Acuticoccus sp. I52.16.1: one gene and its partner. The main gene of each other region encodes a partner of the protein of the gene in region 2 in a complex. Links are inferred from orthologs where the notes say so. Each region holds a gene or a part of one and is shown on either strand. Other genes may lie near its edges.

Region 1 (7,342 bases), 1.0 Mb from region 2 along the record:
AGCGCCGCGTCCAGCGTGCGCGCCGCGTCCGTCACCCGGTGACGCCGCAGGTCGTCGACGAACTCGCGGCGAATGGTGAAGCGGCGGCCGGACAGCTCGACCGGCGCCGCGCCCTCCTCCTCGATCCGGTCCAGCTGAGCGGCGAAGGTGCGCGTGACGTGTTCGGCGTCGGCGGGCGCGGCGATCGTCGCCACTGCGCGCACCTCCGGGATCTGCGCGGCGGCGACCAGCACCGCCGCGCCGCCGAGCGAGTGGCCGATCAAGAGTCGCGGCGCGCCGATCGTTTCGCGCAGCGCATCGGCCATCTTCACGAGGTCGCCGACATTGGAGGAGAAATGGGTGGAGGCGAACTCGCCGTCCGACCCGCCGAGGCCGGTGAAGTCGAAGCGGACGGTGGCGACCCCCTGGTCTGCCAGGCGGCGGGCGATCTCGCGCGCGGCGCGGATGTCCTTGCCGCAGGTGAAGCAGTGGGCGAACAGCGCGACGGCGCGGATGGGGCCGGCGGGTCGGTCGACCCGTGCGGCAAGCTCTGCGCCGAGCGCCCCTTCGACCTTGAACGCGTCCATTCGTTCCCCCTACGGCCAGCACCATCCGCTGTAGCAGGGGGGCGTGCGGGTCGGAAGGGTGTTACGGCTCGCGCTTGCGTCGCTCGGCCAGCACCGCCTCCAGCGCGGCCTCCTCGTCGGGCGTGAGCGCGGCCTCGGCGGGCTGGGCGCTCGGGCGACGGCGCAGGTAGACGATCGCCGCCGCCATCGCCAGGAAGAGCACCAGCACCGGCAACGACCACAGCGCCACCGTCGCGGCATTGAGCGGCGGGCGCAGGCGCACGAAGTCGCCATAGCGGTCGGTGAGGTAGGCCATGACTTGCGCGTCGGTGTCGCCGGCGGTCAACCGCTCGCGCACCAGGATGCGCAGGTCCTTGGCGATGGCGGCGTCCGAATCGTCGATCGTCTGGTTCTGGCACACCACACAGCGCAGCTCGCGCGACAGCTCGCGGGCGCGCGCCTCCAGCGCCGGGTCGGCGAGCTGCTCGTCCGGGTTGACCGCGAGCGCCGGTCCGGCCCCGATCGCCCACCCCACCGCCAGCAGCAACGCCATCAGCAACGCGAGCGTCCTCATGCGCCCGCCTCCGCCGCGCCGCCCGCGTCCCGCCGCCGCCGCGCGGGCGCCGGCAGGCCGATGCGCAGCTTGCGATCCGCGAGCGACAGCACGCCGCCCGCCGCCGCGACCACCGCGCCGATCCAGATGAGCAGCACCAGAGGCTTGTGGAAGAGGCGAACCACGACCTTTCCGTCCGCCACCTCCCCCAGCGTCACGTAGAGCTGAGAGGCGCCGACCGTGCGGATCGCCGCCTCGGTGGTGGGCATGTTGCGGGCCGGATAGTGCCGCTTGGCCGGCCGCAGCTCGGCCACCGCCCGGCCCCCGCGCCGCACCTCGAAGACGGCCACCGTGTCGGTATAATTGGGGCCCTCGACGCGCTCCGGGCGGACGAAGTAGACCTCGGTGCCGGCAATGGTGGCACTGTCGCCGGGGGCCATGTCGCGGATGACCTCGGTCTCGAACGCCGACAGGGCGGCGATGCCCAGCACCGTGACACCGACGCCGAGGTGCCCCAGCGCGGTCCCCCAGGTCGAGCGCGGCAGCCGCGTCAGCCGCCCCAGCCGTGCGGCGATGGATTGCCGCCCGGTGCGCAACCACAGCTCCGCCACGCTGCCGACGACGAGGTAGAGCCCCAGCGCCACCCCGAAGGCCGCCGTCAGCGCCGTCTCCTCCCCCGCCAGCCAGGCCGACACGGCCGCGCCGACCACCGCGACGGCCGCCGCGGGGATCAGCCGCTGCGCCGCCGCGGCGGCATCGCCCCGCTTCCACGCCAGCAGCGGGCCGAAGGGGAGCACCGCGAAGAGCGGCACCATCAGCGGGATGAAGGTGAGATTGAAGTACGGCGGGCCGACGGAGATCTTCCCTCCCGTCAGCGTCTCCAGCACCAGCGGGTAGAGGGTGCCGACGAGGACCGTGGCACACGCCGTCGTCAGGAAGACGTTGTTGAAGACGAGCGCGCCCTCGCGGCTCATGGGCGCGAACGCTCCGCCCGCCTTCAGCGCCCCCGCCCGCAGCGCGAAGAGCAGGAAGGCGCCGCCGATGAACGCGGCGAGGATCATCAGGATGAAGAGCCCGCGCGTCGGATCCGAGGCGAACGCATGAACCGAAGTCAGCACGCCGGAGCGGACCAGGAAGGTCCCCAGCAGCGACAACGAGAAGGTGATGATGGCCAGCAGCACCGTCCACACCTTGAGCGCGTCGCGCTTCTCCATCACGGCAGCCGAGTGCAGCAGCGCGGTGCCCGCCAGCCAGGGCATGAACGACGCGTTCTCCACCGGGTCCCAGAACCACCAGCCCCCCCAGCCGAGCTCGTAGTAGGCCCAGTAGGAGCCCATCGCGATGCCGAGAGTGAGGAAGATCCATGAGATCAGCACCCAGGGCCGCACCCAGCGCGCCCACGCCGCGTCGATCCGCCCCTCGATCAGCGCCGCGACGGCGAAGGCGAAGACGATCGAGAAGCCGACATAGCCTACGTAGAGGAGCGGCGGATGGATCGCGAGGCCGATGTCCTGCAGCAGCGGGTTGAGGTCCTGCCCCTCCAGCGGCGCGGGGAAGAGGCGCTCGAACGGATTGGAGGTGGCGAGGATGAAGGCGAGGAAAGCGGTCGACACCCAGCCCTGCACCGCGACCACCGTCGCCCGCAGCGAGAGCGGCATGTTTCGCCCCAGGGTCGCCGCCAGCAGGCCGAACAGCGCCAATACCAGCACCCACAGGAGCATCGACCCTTCGTGGTTCCCCCAAACGCCGGAGATCTTGTAGATCAACGGCTTGGCCGAATGCGAGTTCTCGAACACGTTGGCGAGCGAGAAGTCGGACCGTATGTAGGCCGCCGCCAGCGCGACGAACGCGAAGCCGATGAGGGCGAAGACCGCCCCCGCACAGGGCGCCGCCGTCGCCATCAGCCGCGCGTCGCCGGTGCGCGCACCGACGATCGGCAGGATGGACTGCACCAGCGCGATGGTCAGCGCCAGGACGAGCGCGAAATGGCCGACCTCGTTCAGCATCGCGGCGTCACTCCTTCGGGATGGCCTGGTCCGGGTCGATCGTGGCGGTCCGGGCGCGGCCCTCCATGCCGGTACGCGCCGCCTCGCCCTCCTTCCAGCGCCCTTGCGCCTTCAGCGAATCGACGACTTCCTTGGGCATGTAGTTCTCGTCGTGTCGGGCGAGCACGGTGTCCGCCTCGAGGATGCCGGACGGGTTCATCATCCCTTCGGTGACGACCCCCTGCCCCTCGCGGAAAAGGTCCGGAAGGAGACCGGTATAGGTGACCGAGACATGATTGACGGTGTCGGTCACCGCGAAGGTCACCTCCCCGTCGGTGCCGCGCACCAGCGAGCCGTCCTCGACCAGGCCGCCGAGGCGGATGCGCGCGCCGGCGGGGTGGACAGCCTCCTTCAGCTCGGTCGGCGTGGCGGCGTAGGTGATGCGGTCGCCCAGCCCGTAGAGGACGAGCGCGGCGGCGCCGGCGATGGCGAGCCCCGCGACCGCCACCAGCGCGAGGCGCCGCGCCTTGCGGCCGCGCCGCGTCATGCCGTCACTCCGAGGGTGGCGGATCCGCGGCGGCGACCGCCGAAAGGACCCGTGGGACGGCACCCGGTCGGTGCCTTCGCACCGCACCGCGGTGGGTGGAGATGGCCGCAACCGTGGCCGCAGGATGCGGCGCATGCTGCGCGCGATGCGGGCGCGGCGGCGCGACTCGATATGGCGTGGACTGTGCTCATCATGGCCTCACCGGGGACCCGAAACGGGATCGACGGCGCCGTCGACCGTGGCGGCGAACGCCTCGCGCTCGGGGCCGTCGAGCGCGGCGAGCGCGGCGGCGACGGCCGTCTCGGCGTCCGCCTCGCGGCCCATGACGCGGTAGGACCGGACCAGCCGCGCCCATTCCTCGGCCGTGCCGCCGTCCGTCTCCAGGCGTGCGGCGAGGCTCGCCACCATGCCCTCGATCTGCGCCGCGCGCTCGCCGGCCGGCAGCGCAGCGATCGCGGCGGCGGCGGGGGGCGCGGCGACGGCGGGGGCGGCGGCGGTGGGAGCGGCGGCGGATGGCCCCCGCGCGGCCGCCTGCGGGGTGCGGGCGGCGGCGTCGGCCTGCTTGAGGGCGGCGACCTCGGAGCGGGCGATCGGGAGCCAGCTCTCACTGCCGTCGCTGGCTTCCAGCAGGGTGCGCCAGCGCGCCGCCGCATCGCTCAGGTCCCCGCGCTGGCGAGCGGCCACCGCGAGGAAGACACGCGGCGCCACCGCCTCCGGCTCGGCGGCCGAGGCCTGCCGGAACAGCTCCAGCGCGGCGTCCGTCACGGTGCCGCCGGCGGCGAACATCAGCGCCTGGCCGCGCCCGGTGAGGCGGGCCGGCGACGGGCCGAGCAGCTCGGCGGCGCGGGCGTAGGCATCGGCGGCATCGGCGAAGCGGCGCATGCGCAGGTACATCGGCGCCAGCGCCTCCCACCCCGCGCCTTCGTCCGGCCGTGCGGCGAGCCGCGCCTCGGCGCGAGCGACGAGCTGGGCGAAGTCGCTCTCGTTCGTCGTCTGGCGGGCGGCGAGCGGGCGGTCGCCATAACCGGGCATGCCGAGGGTGAGGTAGGCGCCGACCGCGGCCGCGGGCACCAGCACCGCGAGCAGCGCAGCCGCGCCCCAACGCCGCCGGCCGCTCCGCGCCGTGTCGCCCCCCTCGCGGTGGGCCCGCAGCAGGCGGCGGGCGACCTCGGTTCGGGCGGCCTTGGCCTCCTCCTCGCCGATCGTGCCGCGCGTGCAGTCGGCCTCGATCTCCTCGAGCTGGGCGGCGTAGACCACCTCGTCCGACCCGCCCATGGCCGGGGCCCCGCTCGCCAAGAGCGGTCGACACACCAGCGCGAGCGTTGAGACCGCCAGTCCGGCGAACACGATCCAGAGCACCATGTCGCCTTAGTGATCGCCGCCGGACGCTATTGCAAGGTTGGATCGCCTCCGCGCACTCGGCAAATTGTCGCCGAGCGCGGCGGGGTCTGGCACGAAAGACCGCAGTTTCAGCGGCGTCCGGTCATCCGCTCGATCTCCTCGCGGACCAGACGTTCGACGATGGTGTTGAGGTGGGTGTCGATCCATTCGCGCAGGATCGGGCGCATGGCCTCCTTGGCGAGCGCCTCGATGGCGGAGGCGCGGTCGGCCGGCGCCGGTTCGTCCGCGGGATGCATCGAGTGGGCGAGTTCCTCGAACGCGGCGGTGGCGGCGAGCCGCGTCGCCTGACTCACCAGCGTGTCGAGCGGCGGAGCGGCGGCGGGACCGGCTGCGGGACCGGCCGGGGCCGGCGCCGGATCGGGCGTGCGGGGGCCGGAGCCCGCTGGATCGACGTAGCGGTCGACAAAGGTCACGGTCGTCGCCTCCTCGCGCTCGTCGGGGGCGCTGCGCGGCCGGGTGGACCATGCGGCCGGGGCCGACGCGCCGGGTGCCGGCCGGGTCGACGCGCCGGCGCTTCGACGCGCGGCCATCTCCTCGAAGGTGTAGCGTTGTGCCGCCTCGCGGGCGCGGGTCCAGCTGTTGGGCTTGCGCGGTTCGGTGGCGCTCACCGCGGCGATGGGCTGGGGCGCGGTGGCGGCGCGCTCGGCGGCGAACCGGCGCGGCGCGGGCCGGGTGCGCTCGGCCCCTGCCGGGTCATGAACCTCATGATCGGGCCGGGTCCGCTCGGTGAGCGCATGGGGCCGCTCCGGCGCGGGCCGATCCGGGATCGCCAGCGCGCGCTCCAGTGCGCTCGCCGCCCGCTCCGGCATCGACATCCGGCGCTCCGCTTCGCTCTCCGCCGCCGCTTGCTCGGTGGCGCAAGTCCGATCGCCGCCGGTATCCCGATGCGCGGCAGACTGGATCGCCGCACGCTTGACCGGAGCGCGGACGCCCAAAGTGCGCTCGGCGGCGGTGCGGTCGGCGGCGGTGTGGGCGGGCACATCGCCGTCGGTCGTGGCGTCTTCCGTTTTCGCAAGCTCAGCCGGGCGGTGGTCGGCCGTGTCGTGGCCGGGGCCGCGCTCGGCGGCGTGTCCGGTCGTCGACCTCCCGTCCGCGCCGTGGGCCGGGGCGCACCCGGTGGCGGCGGTGCCGGAGGCGGCACGTTCTGCGCCACCAGCCTCGACGGCACCACGGTCGAACGTGGCGCGCACGGCCTCGGGGCGGTGGGCCTCGGGGCGGTCGTCGGCGGCGCTTTCTATCCGGCCGCGCTCGGTCGCGGAGCGCTCGGCATCGTCACTCGCGGGGCGGGCGGCGGGCTCGGCCTCCGCTCGGGGCTCGGCCTGGCGTCCGGACTGGACCCACCCGCTCGGCCGCGGGGCGGCCGGGCCAAGCGCGGCGGCTCCGCGGTCGAGCGGGTGGTCGCGTCCGGCGGGTGGCTCGGGGCGCGGTCTGCCGGGCGCCCGATCGTCGGCCGTGAGGTCGCGCGTCGCGCGGTCGAGCAGCCAGCGCTCATAGGGCCGGCGCTCGTTCGCCGGCTGGGCGGGTGCGCCACCGCTGCCGGCGGTGCGGTCGACCGTGGCGGGCTGCGCGGCAGGGATCCCGGCCTCGGCCTCGCCGGGCACGGTCGCGGTGGTCGGCTCGGCGGACGACGGCCCCTCCCCGGAACGGGCGTCCGAAGCGGGAGGGCACGGGGTCTGCGCTGCGCCGCCGATCGGGGGCGCCTCGCCGCGAACGGTCGGGCGTGGCGCCGGCGGGCCGAAGGCGGCAGCCGCGTGCGGTTGGATGGGCTCGGCGGCATTCTCCTCGCCAGTCGCGGACGGCGGCGGCAGCGGCCCGCCGCTGCGGGCGGGCGACGCCGGCGCACGGACCGGCGGCAGGTCCGACCAGCGATGGAAGGCGGCGCGCGCCGATGGGCTCAGCGTCTCCGGCCAGGCCGGGACGACCTTGCGCGGCGCCGGCAGCGCCATCTGCACGGCGACGGCCGGCGGCGCTTCCTCCGCCTCCTCGGGTTCCGTCGGGGATTGCGAGGACTGGGCGGCCGGCTGCTGTGCCTCGTCGGCGTCTGCGTCTGCGTCTGCGTCGGCGTCGGCGTATGCGTCGGTGTCGGCGTCTGGGGCGAGTGCGGCCGGCTGGGGCGCGTCGTCGCGCGCGGCGGCGTCGGACCCGGCCGGACCGACCGGCTCGAAGGCCGCGTGCGGTTGGGGGTCGGGCTCCGGCGTGGTCCATGCCTCGCCGCCTTGCGCCGGTTGGGACGGCGGGGCGCCCTCGGGTGCCTCGGCGGCTTGCTCGGTCGTGGGGGTCTCGGCGGCCATCGGCACGGGATCGGGCGTCG
Region 2 (7,352 bases):
CGCGTGGAGCCGCAGCGCCATCTCCAGGAGGAGGTAGCACACCCGCTCATAGGCGCTGAACCGGCCGATGGCACGGATGCGGTCGAGCAACGTCGAGTTCTCGCGCACCGTCATCGAGAACAGGAGCGCCGTCAGCCGCGGGGAATGTGTGAACAACGGCTCCAGGCCGGATTTTGGAAATGGGCAAAGCACCGCCGCCGTCAGGCACTTGATATCGTGCCGGCAGCGCAACAGCGCGATCTCCGACAGGTCGACGATATCGCCTGGATAAAACAAGCGCAGAAGCTGGCGGCGGCCGTCGTCCAACAACGAATAAGACGCCAGCCACCCCGACTTGACGACGAAGAGTTCCTTGACCGTTTCGCCGCACTGAACGATGACCTCGTCCTTGCGATACTCGCGTTCGTCTTTTTCCAATGCGGCGAGCATTGTCTTGTCGGACTCGGCCAGGGCGGCGAACCGGCCTAGCTTCGCGACCAAACAGCTATCGACCACTGTTTATCATCTTCCTCTGTCGCGGACCGCAACGGCGCCGACTTGCGTACCCTGTGTATGGAGGCAGTCGGGCAACATATGCAACCGTCGACGGTGCAATCCGCCTCCCCGCTGGACATTGATGGTCCGGTGCGCGATCAGCGATAAGGGACAGCGGAAACAGTCGAGGTGGACCGTCCATGGCACGCGCAATTTTCGCAGCAGTGATCGCGACCCTGGTCGCGGCCGGCTTGATCTACCTGAACGGGCAGATGGCCGCCCTGCCGCCGTTCCCCCTGCTGGCCGAGATCCAGACCTTCAACGCGCGCATCGGCATGCCGGCCTCCGACCTCGCCGCCTGGGCCGCGCACGCGATCCTCGGTATCCTCGTCTACGGCGTGATCTTCGCGCTGATCCAGCCGATCCTGCCCGGCCGGGGGCTCGGCGAAGGGTTGGTCTTCGGCTTCATCACCTGGCTGGCGATGATGGTCGTCTTCGCCCCGCTCACCGGGCATGAACTCTTCATGCGCGACCTCGACCCGGTCTTGATCGCACTGTCGCTGGTCTTCAACCTCGTCTACGGCGCGGCGCTCGGCATCGCCTTCGCCGCCGCGGGCGGGGCCGGGGACGCGGCCGAAGCCTGAGGCGCCCGCCGCCGCCTCAGCGGATGCCGGTGTCGGCGCTCGCAGGCAGCGTCGCCTCCATCGCGCCGACGGTGCGCGCCGGGAAGATCTCGTCCAGCGCCGCCGCGCCAACGATACGGCCCGGCCCCTTGAAGGTGTCCGCCTGGGCGATCACCACGCAGCCCGACGTGGCCGACTTGTCGAGATCCGACAGGGGAAGCTCCAGCGTCACCGGTCGGCCCTTCCAAATGCCGACCGGGCGCATGTCGCGCACCACGTTGTAATAGTTCAGCTTGCGGCCGCGGTTCTCGCCCTCTGCGACGGGCACGTGGACCTCGTCGTCCACCACCATCAGCCACACCGTCGCGTTCTCGACGTCGATGTCGGCGTCGCCGAGGCGGATGGTCAGGACGCCGGCACGCAAGGACAGGTCGATCGGAAGGTCAAGCGAGGCGCCCTTGATGGCCCGCTCGATCGCCGCCTCGTCGCTCCCCAGCATCGCCTCTTCGCCGTTGACCACGAGCTGCGGCGTGTAGACGTCCCGGTCGCCGCGCGCGACGGAATAGGCCATCTGCCGCTTGGTGTTGATCTCGGTGGCGAGGGTGTCCGACCACCCCAGATAGTCCCACAGCTTCACCGGCAGCGTCACCGCCAGCACGTCCTTGCGCCCGTCGAACCCGGAGATCAGCCGGTCCGCCGAGGGGCAGGACGAGCATCCCTGGCTCGTGAACAGCTCCAGCACTGCCTTGGGGCGGGTTTCGTCGGCCCGTGCCGTGATCGACGCGAGCGTCGAAAGGCTCAGAATGGCCGCGGCGGCGGCCAGCATCCGAGAGGGCATGCGCTGCATCCGATCACTCCATGGTCCGCCGACATGCATGCCACTACAAGCATATGCGTGCAGTTCGTCCGGACATTGATCCCGGGCGCAGCGTCCGTCTGACACCCGTCCGGTCTTTTTAGAACGAGGGACCGCGTCTTTCCAATCAACGCAAGGTGACAGCGTGGGCACGAAGGCGTGAATTGCGACTTATTCGGGGCCCTTCGGATCGACGATATCGGGATTGGCGAAGGGGCCGCCCGGCGTGTCGGCGTGGGCGAGGGCCCAGCGTACGGTGGTGAAGGCGAGGTCCTGATAGGGAATTTCGTGCGGTTCGAAGAGCGCGACGGCGAGGCTCTCCGGGCCCGGAGCGAACACCGGCGCTTCGAGGTGGGCGCGGTAGATGAGCTGCACCTGCGACAATCTGCGGATCGTGTAGACCGCCAGCAGCGAGTCGATGACGATGGACGCGCTCGCCTCCTCGAAGGCCTCGCGCATGGCCCCCTCGGGGGGAGCCTCGCCATTCTCGAGGTAGCCTGCAGGCAACGTCCAGCGCCCGCGCCCCGGCTCGATGTTGCGCTTGCACAGGAGGATGCGCGAGCCGTATCGCACCACCGCCCCGGCGACGATCTTCGGATTGTCGTAGGCGATGAAGCCGCATTGGTCGCAGATGTCGCGTGCGAGCGTGTCGCCGTCCGGCACCCGGCGCGTGAACGTGGGCGTCACGAGCCGGCGGCCTCGCCGCGTTCGGCCAGCAGGCGCGTCATCATGGTGCCGAACGAGCCGGCCAGCGCCTCCTCGCTCAGCGGGCCGACGTGCTTGGCCCGCACCCGCCCCTCCGGCCCGACGAGGAAGCTCTCAGGCACCCCCGTCAGGCCCCATTCGATGGCGCCGCGTCCGTCCGGATCCACGCCGACGGCGGCGTAGGGATTGCCCAGCTCGGAGAGGAAGCGCACCGCGTCCTCGGGCTTGTCCTTGTAGTCGATGCCGACGACGGTCAGCCCCGGTGTCCGGGCGAGCTCGACCAGGAGCGGATGCTCGATCCGGCACGGCCCGCACCACGAGGCGAAGATGTTGACGAGCGTCACCTTGCCGGCGAACGCCGCGGGGTCGACGCCGGGGAGGGCGGGCTCCAGCGCGGCGAACACGGTCGCCGGCGCACCGCGGCCGATGAGCGCGGAAGGGATGACGGCGCGATCCTGCCCGTCGCCGACGCGCACCGCGAACACGCCCGCCAGCGCCGCGAACAGCACCAGCGGCACGGCGAGGAGGAGGCGGTTAGCGCGCACGGCCGATCCTCTCGGCCGACCGCTCGGCGCGCGCCAGGTCGCGGCGCGCGGCGATCCGCCCCACCACCGCCCAGCCGACCAGCCCGGCGACGGCGCCGAAGACGATCGCGTAGGCCGATATCACGTAGGCTGCATAGTCACCCATCGCGTTCTCCCGTCAGCCGGCGTTGCGGGCCGCGCGCAGCCGCAGCGTGCGGGCGCGACGGCGGAGCAGCTCGGTGCGCATCTCGGCGAGGTGCAGCGTCATGAAGAGGAGGGTGAAGGCGAGCGCCATCACCAGGAGCGGCGTCAACATCGAGGCGGGCATCGACGGTCCGTCGAGCCGCATGACGCTGGCGCCCTGGTGCAGCGTATTCCACCAGTCCACCGAGAACTTGATGATCGGGATGTTGATGAAGCCGATCAGCGTGGCGATGGCGGTGATGCGCGCCGCGCGGGCCGGCTCCTCGATCGCGCGGGAGAGCGCGATGAGGCCGAGATACATGAAGAAGAGGATCAGCATCGACGTCAGCCGCGCGTCCCACACCCACCAGGCGCCCCACATCGGCTTGCCCCAGATCGCGCCGGAGGCGAGCGTCGCGAGGGTGAAGGCGGCGCCGATCGGTGCCGCGGCGCGGGCGGCGACGTCGGCCAGCGGGTGGCGCCAGACGAGCGTGCCGAGGGCGGCCGAGGTCATCACCACGTAGGCCATCAGCGCGATGTAGGCGGAAGGGGCATGGATATACATGATCCGCACGGTGGACCCCTGCTGGTAGTCCTCGGGCGAGGCCCATAGCGCCAGGTAGAGGCCGAAGCACAGCGTGACGGCCGTCAGCGCCGCGAGGATCGGCACCGCACGGTCGGCGATCCCGGCGAAGCGGCCGGGGTTGATGATCGATGGCCGCTTGCCGGCCGTGTCGCTGGTGACGGACATGTCCACTCCTGTGGCGCCGATCGTAATTGCTCCAACTCGGCTTTCAAAGTGCGACCAACAGCATAGGCCGCGCCACACGGCCGCGTCCGCCGTGCCGGGCGTCAGTCCGCCTCGCGCAGCGCCGCGGCGGCCGCGAGCGGGCCGACGACGGCGAAGACGAGCGTGGTGGCGCCGAGCAGGGCGAACGGGGGGCCGATCGCCCGCCCCGCGCTCGCCGCCTCCACCGCGCCGACGCCGAAGATGACGACGGGGATCGACAGCGGCAGCACCAGCACCGCGATCAGCACCCCGGCGCGGCGCAAGGTCACCGCCAGCGCCGCGCCCACGGCCCCGATCAACGCCAGCGCCGGCGTGCCGACGACGAGGCTCGCCAGCGTCACCAGCAGGAGCCGCGGCGAGAGGTTGAGGAGGATGCCCGCCAGCGGCGTCGCGGCGATCAGAGGCAGCGCCGCGGCGGTCCAGTGCGCGGCGGCCTTGGCGAGCACCACCGTCACCAGCGGCGTGTCGGCGAGGCGCAGCTGGTCGAGCGTGCCGTCCTCATGATCGGCCTGGAAGAGCCGCTCCAGGCCCAGGAGGAGGGCCAGCAGCATCGCGATCCACAAGAGTGCCGGACCGATGCGGGCCAGCAGCGGCAGGTCCGGCCCCAACGCGAACGGCGCCACCGCCGTCACCGCGAGGAAGAAGATGACCCCCACGCCGCCGCCGCCCCCCGCCGACCACGCCAGCCGCACGTCGCGCAGGTAGATCGCGGCGAGCATCACGCGGCCTCCTGCGCCCGTGCCCGCGCCGCGGCGGCGGAGAGGTCGAGCGTCGCGGTGTCGATCCCGAGCGGCTCGTGGGTGGCGGCGAGGATCATGCCGCCGCCGGCGAGGTGCTCGCCCATCATCGCGGCGAAGGCGGCGCGCGACGCGGCGTCGAGCCCCGCGGTCGGCTCGTCGAGCAGCCAGAGCGGCCGCGGCACCGCCATCAGCCGCGCCAACGCCAGGCGCCGCCGCTGCCCCTGGCTGAAGAGTTGCGCCGGCGTCTCGATCAGCCCCAGCAGGCCGACCCGATCGAGCGCGGCCTCCACCGCTGCGTCGTCGCGGTCCGCCGCGCCGAGGGTGCGCATCCAGTAGCGCACGTTCGCCTCGGCGCCGAGCGGCAGCTTGATGGCGTTCTGGTGCGCGACGAGGTGCATGGCGGTCGCCGCCGGCGCGTCGTATCCGTCGAGGCGCACGGTCCCGCAGGCGGGGCGAATCAGTCCGGCGACGGTGCGCAGCAGGGTCGACTTGCCGGCCCCGTTGGCACCGACGACCGCCATCGCCCCAGCCTCGGCCAAGCGGAACGCGAGATCGGTGAACACCCGCCGGCCGCCGCGTTCGACGCTCAACGAGTCAACTTCTAGAGACAGCATGGCGCGCTAATTGTATCGACGTGGCCGCTGCCGCTTGATCCTTGCGTCGATTGGGCGTTTGTAGCGGCAAGTTGCAAATCGTTCCAATGAAGGGGGCCGCGTGTGACCCGCTCGCTCGACAGCTTCAAATGCCGTACCGAACTCGAGGTCGATGGCAAGACCTACACTATCTTCGACCTCAAGGCCGCCGAGCGCAACGGACTTCCCGGAGTCTCCCGCCTGCCGATGTCGCTGAAGGTCCTGCTCGAGAACCTCCTGCGCTATGAAGACGGCAATACCGTCACCGCGGATGACATTAAAGCCATTGCAAAATGGGTCGAGGACAAGCGCTCCGACCGCGAGATCGCCTACCGCCCCGCCCGCGTCCTGATGCAGGATTTCACGGGCGTTCCGGCCGTGGTGGACCTCGCGGCGATGCGCGACGCCACCGCCTCGCTCGGCGCCGACCCGCAGAAGATCAACCCGCTCGTCGAAGTCGACCTCGTGATCGACCACTCGGTGATGGTGGACCACTTCGGCACCCCCTCCGCGTTCAAGCAGAACGTCGACCTCGAGTATGCGCGCAACGGTGAGCGCTATCAGTTCCTGCGCTGGGGCCAGTCCGCCTTCAACAACTTCCGCGTCGTGCCCCCCGGCACCGGCATCTGCCACCAGGTGAACCTCGAGTACCTCGCCCAGACCGTCTGGACGCGTGAGGTCGACGGCGAGTTGCAGGCCTTCCCCGACACGCTGGTCGGCACCGATTCGCACACCACGATGGTCAACGGCCTCGCGGTGCTCGGCTGGGGCGTTGGCGGGATCGAGGCGGAGGCGGCCATGCTCGGCCAGCCGATCTCGATGCTGATCCCCGAGGTCATCGGCTTCAAGCTGCACGGCAAGCTGCCCGAAGGCACCACCGCGACCGACCTCGTCCTGACCGTGACGCAGATGCTGCGCAAGAAGGGCGTCGTCGGCAAGTTCGTCGAGTTCTACGGCGCCGGCCTCTCCGCGCTGTCGCTGGAAGACTGCGCCACCATCGCCAACATGGCCCCCGAATACGGCGCCACCTGCGGCTTCTTCCCAGTCGACGACGACACGATCCGCTACCTCACCTCCACGGGGCGCGAGGAGCACCGCATCAACCTCGTCAAGGCGTACTCCAAGCTCCAGGGCATGTACCGCACCGACGAGACCGAGGACCCCGTCTTCACCGACACGCTGGAGCTCGACCTCTCCACCGTCGTCCCCTCGCTCGCCGGCCCCAAGCGTCCGCAGGATCGCGTCGCGCTGATCGACGCGGCGACCGCGTTCGCCGAGGCCGTCAAGACCATCAAGGGCGGGACCAAGTCCAAGGCGCCGGAGACGGCCGCGGCGGGCGACGACGCCAAGTACATGGCCGAGGGCGCCCAGCGCGACCAGTCGGCCTATCCGGGCCACGTCGTCGAGGGCGAGGAGTACACCCTGTCGGACGGTGACGTCGTCATCGCCGCCATCACCTCCTGCACCAACACCTCCAACCCGTCGGTGCTGATCGCCGCCGGCCTCGTCGCCAAGAAGGCGCACGAGCTGGGGCTCCAGGTTAAGCCGTGGGTGAAGACCTCGCTGGCGCCGGGCTCCCAGGTGGTGACCGACTACCTCGCCAAGGTCGGCCTGACCGAACACCTCGACGCCATGGGCTTCGACCTCGTCGGCTACGGCTGCACCACCTGCATCGGCAACTCGGGGCCGCTGCCGGAGAAGATCTCCAAGGTCATCAACGAGAAGGACCTCGTCGCCTGCTCGGTGCTCTCCGGCAACCGCAACTTCGAGGGCCGCGTGAACCCGGACGTGCGGGCCAACTACCTCGCCTCGCCGCCGCTGGTGG

The links.
Region 1: the proteins of ccmB (region 2) and ccmE are in contact, whole or in part, in a solved structure (PDB 8CE8), measured with the Escherichia coli proteins. The link is inferred for Acuticoccus sp. I52.16.1 from one-to-one orthologs.

The regions. Positions count from the first base shown.
Region 1 is NZ_CP094828.1:4,631,762-4,639,103, reverse strand. Bases 1,872-4,776 are described here. They hold ccmE (cytochrome c maturation protein CcmE), read right to left. Parts: upstream 3,631-4,776; coding sequence 3,112-3,630; downstream 1,872-3,111. Other genes in these bases: ccmI (c-type cytochrome biogenesis protein CcmI), read right to left, coding at 3,829-4,776; MRB58_RS20885 (heme lyase CcmF/NrfE family subunit), read right to left, coding at 1,872-3,104. Also shown: MRB58_RS20895 (alpha/beta fold hydrolase), read right to left, coding at 1-566; MRB58_RS20890 (cytochrome c-type biogenesis protein), read right to left, coding at 628-1,119; more of MRB58_RS20885, read right to left, coding at 1,116-1,871; more of ccmI, read right to left, coding at 4,777-4,992; MRB58_RS24900 (DUF2497 domain-containing protein), read right to left, coding at 5,100-7,342. UniProt on the Escherichia coli protein: Heme chaperone required for the biogenesis of c-type cytochromes. Transiently binds heme delivered by CcmC and transfers the heme to apo-cytochromes in a process facilitated by CcmF and CcmH.
Region 2 is NZ_CP094828.1:3,630,642-3,637,993, forward strand. What follows is about bases 3,047-5,961. They hold ccmB (heme exporter protein CcmB), read right to left. Parts: upstream 4,875-5,961; coding sequence 4,218-4,874; downstream 3,047-4,217. Other genes in these bases: MRB58_RS16380 (DsbE family thiol:disulfide interchange protein), read right to left, coding at 3,047-3,203; ccmD (heme exporter protein CcmD), read right to left, coding at 3,193-3,348; ccmC (heme ABC transporter permease CcmC), read right to left, coding at 3,361-4,116; ccmA (heme ABC exporter ATP-binding protein CcmA), read right to left, coding at 4,874-5,509; acnA (aconitate hydratase AcnA), read left to right, coding at 5,612-5,961. In the rest of the region: MRB58_RS16360 (Crp/Fnr family transcriptional regulator), read right to left, coding at 1-480; MRB58_RS16365 (DUF6789 family protein), read left to right, coding at 675-1,118; MRB58_RS16370 (thioredoxin family protein), read right to left, coding at 1,135-1,944; MRB58_RS16375 (NUDIX domain-containing protein), read right to left, coding at 2,125-2,640; more of MRB58_RS16380, read right to left, coding at 2,637-3,046; more of acnA, read left to right, coding at 5,962-7,352. UniProt on the Escherichia coli protein: Required for the export of heme to the periplasm for the biogenesis of c-type cytochromes.